Regions from separate parts of the Xenorhabdus poinarii G6 genome, predicted to be linked through region 2. Evidence: predicted binding sites of a transcription regulator. Region 2 holds the regulator's gene; each other region holds the start of a gene.

Region 1 (2,282 bases), 620 kb from region 2:
GGTCACAGAGGAGACAACGGGCATTGATCTGGTGATTGAGCAGTTGCGAGTAGCCGAAGGTTATCCGTTAAGCATTCAGGAAACACCAGTACCAAGAGGGCATGCGTTTGAATTTCGCATTAATGCGGAAGACGCCGCGAAAGGTTTCCTACCAACATCCGGTACCATCACCGAATTTCTCCCACCTTCTGGCCCCGGTATTCGCTTCGACTCTGGTGTAACCAGTGGCTCTATTATTCCGGCCACCTTTGATTCACTCATGGCAAAATTAATTGTCACGGGGGCGAACCGGGAACAGGCCATTATTCGTGCCCGGCGGGCATTGAAAGAGTTTAAGATTAGTGGTGTCGCCTCCGTTTTGCCCTTCCATCAGGCAGTCATGACGCATCCTGATTTTATTTCTGGTGATAAATTCAATGTCCATACTCGCTGGATTGAAACGGATTTTGTGAATGAACTCGCGGCTTCGCTACGCCAATTTCCGATGGAGGATAACAAGATTACCCGCACTTTTATTGAGATCGATGGCCGTCGGCATGAATTAGGATTGCCATCGGATTTATTGGCGGGATTGGCGCACTTAACCCCGATGGGTGAACAACAATTATCTTCGTCTGTTGTACCTGCCGTAAAGAAAAAACAGCCGGAAGATCCTCGTCAGGTCAAAGCGCCTATTTCCGGTATCCTGCATGCCTGGATGGTGAAAGAAGGTGAGCAAGTCAATGAAGGTGATGTGATTGCCGTTATGGAAGCTATGAAAATGGAAGTGCAGATCCATGCTCATCGTTCAGGAAAAATCACATTCTGTGTCCAAGTCGGGGATTATCAGAATGCCGAGACGATTCTGGCTAATATAGCGTAGTGTCGTAAAGATAGAGTAGTGATATTACTTAAACCAGCAGGATCTGTTGATCCTGCCTTTCACATCCAGATATATCCCCCATTCGGCTTTAAAGTTATTTACATTTACTATAGAAATGTAAATAATAACAATTCTCAACAGTATCTATCTTTGAATAAACATGACTAAAATTACCAAAATTTACGCTAGCCTGGCTAAAAGTGGCCTGTGTGTTCCTCTGATGTCCGCATCTATGCTGACAGTCGCTATCTCTACCAGCGCATTTGCAAGTGCTGAAAATACAACTAAAAAATCGACTGATACTCGCGATACACTTGTGGTTATTGCAGATAACAATGCAAAACAAGATAGCGGCGAAGTCAACCGTCACGAAATAAAAGTCAGACAGGCACAAAGTGTCGGTGAGATTTTGAAGAATGTACCGGGTGTCCAAGCGGGTCATCCTAGCGCTTTAGGACAGCGCTTCAAAATTCGTGGTATGGATGATCAATTCATCAACGTGACGATCGATGGAGCAAGGCAAGAAGGGTATCACTTCCACCATTCAGGAAGTTACGGTATCGATCCTGAAATGTTAAAGCAAGTTGATATCAAGGTTGGTAGTAACAGCATCACTTATGATACTGGTGCTATTGGTGGTGCCTTAAAATTTGAGACAGTTGATGCAGGTGATTTGTTGTCACCAGGGCAATTATTTGGTGCCAAGGGAAAATTAAACTACTCAAGTAATGGTTCTGAATTCCAACAATCTTTAGCGGCATATGGTAGATTGGGTGCTGCCGATTTATTAGGTTATTTTACCCATCGCAATATGCACGATTCTGAATCGGGCAGAGATAATCGCGGGCGGGATTCAATCCCGACAGATGGAAGATTATTTAATTACTTATTAAAAGCTAAATTTAATCTGACCGATGAGCAGTATATTAATGTATCAAAAGAACATTATAAAAATGATGCGGTAACTAACCATAGATTAAACTTTGGTAACAATATAAGTCTTCAAGTAAATAACGGGAAAAAAGCGAAATATGTCATTGATCGCAACGCCCATAATGTTATTTATGGGTATGCACCTGCTAATAATGACCTTATTGATCTAAAAATATCCGCTTATCATACTGAACAAACCTCTACCCATATGAAACCTGCAAATGGAAGTGGGAAAGGATTTGATAGTATTGTTGAAACTCAGGGTATTAAGGTTCGTAATACCTCTAGTTTTGATACTCAGAAATTAGCTCATGATTTAACCTATGGATATGAATATTTTGATACTAATATGAGATATACTGATGTATCAGAAAATAAATATAATAGCGAAATAGAGAAAGCAAATGCTTCATCTGTTTATTTAGAAGATGATATTCAATTCGCTGATTTCCATGTTATACCGGGTATTAGATGGGATCATTATAAA
Region 2 (2,282 bases):
AAAGAGGTACGTCTGCGCAATGCTTATGTGATTAAAGCTGAGCGTGTTGAAAAAGATGCGCAAGGCAATATCACAACAATTTATTGCCAGTATGACGAACAGACGCTGAACAAAGATCCCGCTGATGGCCGCAAGGTGAAAGGGGTGATTCACTGGGTCAGCGCTGCCTACGGTGTTCCGGCAGAATTCTACCTGTATGACCGCCTGTTCAGCGTAGCAAATCCGGGAGCGGAGGATGATTTCTTATCCACGATTAATCCAGCGTCGCTGATGATCCGTAAGGGATTTGTCGAACCGGGTCTGGTCAATGCGTTACCAGAAAAAACTTACCAGTTTGAACGTGAAGGTTATTTCTGCGCTGACAGTCGCCTCTCAAGTGCTGATCGTTTGGTCTTTAACCGCACCGTTGGTCTGCGTGATACCTGGGCAAAAATCTCACAAGGATAATGTGACGCTGTTTACTTAACCTGTACACCAAAAAGCGTGATTATTTTCACGCTTTTTTTATCAGTAGTGCGGTGTGGCTATCTCATCGTTGGCTAATCTAATCGTGCTTAAAGCGACTTGCCGACTAGCTTAAGCTAATCGGCAGAAGCTTATTCAGATGAAATTAAACACCTGAGTAGAATTATCCTGCTTTTTCATCATGAAATGCGCTATCTTTGCGGCAATCACCAGCGGCGCAGTGACCATATAAATAAAGACTGTGGTTTGAAAGTTTAATGCCATAACGCTCAGCGATGTTTCTCTGGCGTTCTTCAATAAACTCGTCATTAAATTCAATGACCTTCCCGCAATCGAGACAAATCAGGTGGTCATGGTGATGTTGCTGAGTGAGTTCAAAAACCGATTTACCGCCTTCAAAATTGTGGCGTGTGACAATGCCGGCATCATCGAACTGGTTCAACACGCGATAGACAGTGGCGAGGCCAATCTCTTCACCGATATCAATCAGTTTTTTGTAGAGATCCTCCGCACTGACATGATGGCATTCTGGGTCCTGTAGCACTTCCAGAATTTTCAAACGTGGAAGTGTGACTTTAAGTCCAGCATTTTTCAATGCTTTATTGTTGTCGGTCATGCGGATTCAGTCCTGTAACTAGGGTTAAGTGAACTTATGATACTTGGGGGTATCGTGAGGGAATCATGATTCTGTTTTCACGCAGTTGATTATAGGCATGGATAGTCAAAATGAAAACCATACCTATTCCGGAATCATGACACATTATGCAAGAATAATCCCGCTTGAAAGGGTATTATTCTCTTTATTATGCATCCAGGATGGCTGACAGACTCATTTCAGCCTTAATTTGTTGTACCCAGGCTTCAACGCGTTCATCTGTCAATTCTGGTTGGCGATCTTCATCAATAGCCAGACCAATAAAGTGGGTGTCATCGGCCATGCCCTTCGAGGCTTCAAAGTGATATCCTTCGGTTGGCCAGTGCCCTACAATAATTGCGCCATTAGGCTCAATAATATCGCGGATAGTGCCCATGGCATCACAGAAGTATTCTGCATAATCTTCCTGATCACCACAGCCGAACAAAGCAACCAGTTTTCCGTCGAAATCAATCTCTCCCAGTGTTGGGAAAAAATCATCCCAGTCACATTGGGCTTCGCCGTAATACCAGGTTGGGATGCCAAGCAGCAGGATATCGAAAGCGTCAATGTCTTCTTTGCTGCTTTTGGCAATATCGTGGACTTCAGCAACATCAGCACCACCCAATTTTTCTTGGATCATTTTGGCGATGTTCTCTGTGTTGCCGGTATCGCTGCCGAAGAATATACCTATTATTGCCATAAAATGGGTTAACCTCTTGTTTTATTCGTGTATTAAATCCATACACATCACGCTGAAATCAGCTAGAAAAATGTCAGTTTTAGTCACATGAAAAGCGTTATTCTGACCAAACATCAATGACAAATCTGTCAAATTTGTGTGGTGACATCGCTTTATTGCCGTTGAATAAATGCCGTTAATTGGCAGGATGATTTTTTTCTGCCAGTTGGGCTACCAGCATTTGCTCAATCAATTCACTGCGGCTGATATTACGCTGTTTTGCCAGATGATTAAGTATGTCGACGGCCTCTTCATTCAGTTTAAGTTCCACTCGACGCAGTCCTTTTACCTTATCTCGCCGCAACTGGTTGCGTTTATTGATTCTAAGCTGCTCATCCCTGGACAGCGGATTTGTTTTCGGTCGCCCTGGCCTGCGTTCATCTGCGAACAAATCCAGTGTGGTGCGATCAGTTTGTTCTTTTGCCATAAATTCAATTGATA
Region 3 (2,282 bases), 550 kb from region 2:
GATTATCACGATCAACAGGCTGCTCTCCCACGTATAACTGTTTATCTGCTTTCACCGTCAAAAAGACGGGTTTTTCTGGTCTTGGTTGCGGTTTAGCTGACGATGCCGGCAAGTCAACTTTAATGTCAACTGTGGCCAATGGCGCTGCGACCATGAAAATAATCAGCAACACTAACATCACGTCAATAAATGGCGTGACGTTAATTTCATGCAATTCACCGCTATCGTCCAAATCTTCATTAAGACGTATTGCCATAATTGATTACCTTGCTTCTGCTTTTTCTGCTTTGCTTTCAGCCAGATCAAGATCACGTCCCAGTAATAGGATTGCCTGAGCTGCCATATCGCCTATCTGACCACGGTATGATGCAATAACACGGGCGAAGACGTTATAAATCACAACCGCCGGGATCGCAGCCACCAGCCCCAGGGCGGTCGCCAGCAGCGCTTCCGCAATCCCCGGAGCAACAATAGCTAAGTTGGTGGTTTGTGAGTGAGCGATGCCGATAAAGCTATTCATGATCCCCCAAACTGTACCAAACAGACCCACAAACGGCGAAATTGCGCCAATGGTCGCCAGATAACCGTTACCACGCCCCATATGGCGGCTGATTGCTGCGACGGTGCGCTCCATACGGAAGGCGGTTCGCTTTTTGATACCTGCTTTATCAAGACTGTCAGCAGACAAGGCACGTTCGGATTGTGCTTCATTCAGCAACCAACGGCTGATACTGCGATTGCTGAAGTCTGCGGCAAGGGTGATTGCCGTATCCAGATTGGCAACATCAGCTAACGCCAATTGCTCTTTACGTAAGCGACGACGCGCGGTGAAAAGTTCAACGCCTTTCGAGAAGAACAGTGCCCATGTGATGACAGAGGCGATCACCAATCCCACCATGACAATTTTTACGACGATATCTGCATTTTGGTACATACCCCAAACAGACAGATCCGTTGCAAAGCCACTGGACGGGTTTTCAGAAGATGCTTGAATGGGTGTCACAACGTCAGTGGACAGCGTTTCTGTCACCGCGACGTTTTCTGTTGTATCCGCCGCGATTGCTTGCGTTTCTGTGGTTGATGGCGTGTCAGTTGCGACAGATGTTGCCGGAGCGGCTACCTGAACAGCAGCCTGATTTTCTGGCGCGGTTGGCGTTGTTTCTGCCCACGCTGAACTTGTTAATCCGAGTGCCAATAGAATAGAAGCTGTCAAATTACGCATCAGTTAGCCTTACTCTCTTTCTTATCGATTCTGTTACTTAGCAATGAATCACGTTTACGCATCTTGCTAATCCTAATATTTCTCCGGAGCATGTCTCTCTTCTTCACCGTGTATCTCCACTTTCTTGCAGATTGTTGCTTCGTTACTGCCATTCAAGGAGATACAGGCCATGTTTGAACCCGGAACCTGACTTCTTACCACGAAAGGGGAAAAAGTTCGCCGCAAATGATATCAGACATTGTGCGATTTGATAGTAATTATCATTATTATTTAATAAAAAAGTACAGATTCATGAAATTTTTTCGTTAAGTTAATTTGATTTATCCTCAACAGCTCACCTTGAATTTTCGTCAAGTTGTGCGAATCCCTTTGGCAAAATGGCCTCAAATCTTTTAATTTGCTAACTAATATTTGAGCAATGTGCTTGAGATTATCAGCCGGACATTTATGTGGGGAACGATGCCATGACAGAAAAAAAACTAGAAACTTTATTGGTCAGTGCAGGGAGACAAAAAAAATTTACGCAATGTGCCGTTAATCCCCTGATTCAACGTACTTCATCGGTCATTTTCGATACCGTTGAAGATCTCAAGCAAGCGTTGAAGAACCGGACTAAAGGTGAATTATTTTATGGACGTCGTGGCACACTGACCCATTTTGCTTTTCAGGCGGCAATGGCGGAACTGGAAGGCGGAGCGGGCTGTGCCCTATATCCTTCCGGTGCCGCCGCTATTACTCATTCGATCCTGTCATTCGTGGAAACCGGGGATCATGTTTTAATGACAGGGACGGTTTATGAACCCACACAGGAATTTTGTGATCACTTTCTAAAAAAAATGGGGATCGCCATCGATTATTTTGATCCTATGATCGGGGAGAATATCACCTTATTGATCCAACCCAATACCAAAGTGCTCTTCCTTGAATCGCCCGGCTCACTGACAATGGAAGTACAGGATATCCCTGCTATTGTACGCGCGGTTCGGCAAATCAATCCTGAGATTGTGATCATGATTGATAATACCTGGGCGGTTGGCGTGTTGTTTAAGGCACTGGAATT

Evidence for each region. The regulator Fur, encoded in region 2, represses iron uptake genes when iron is present. The targets are predictions, from matches to a motif close to ATAATAATGAGAACNACTATCAA.
Region 1: XPG1_RS13745 (TonB-dependent receptor domain-containing protein) is a predicted target of Fur. The motif match lies at 978-1,000, and genes of this name have one in related genera.
Region 3: exbB (tonB-system energizer ExbB) is a predicted target of Fur. The motif match lies at 1,470-1,492, and genes of this name have one in related genera.

Annotation. Positions count from the first base shown of each region.
Region 1 is NZ_FO704551.1:2,961,446-2,963,727, reverse strand. Features, by position in the region: gene XPG1_RS13750 (ATP-binding protein) at 1-862, shown strand, start outside; gene XPG1_RS13745 (TonB-dependent receptor domain-containing protein) at 1,023-2,282, shown strand, end outside.
Region 2 is NZ_FO704551.1:2,337,014-2,339,295, reverse strand. Features, by position in the region: gene glnS (glutamine--tRNA ligase) at 1-447, shown strand, start outside; gene fur (ferric iron uptake transcriptional regulator) at 629-1,081, opposite strand; gene fldA (flavodoxin FldA) at 1,269-1,802, opposite strand; gene ybfE (LexA regulated protein) at 1,978-2,268, opposite strand.
Region 3 is NZ_FO704551.1:2,887,390-2,889,671, reverse strand. Features, by position in the region: gene exbD (TonB system transport protein ExbD) at 1-256, opposite strand, end outside; gene exbB (tonB-system energizer ExbB) at 263-1,222, opposite strand; gene metC (cystathionine beta-lyase) at 1,687-2,282, shown strand, end outside.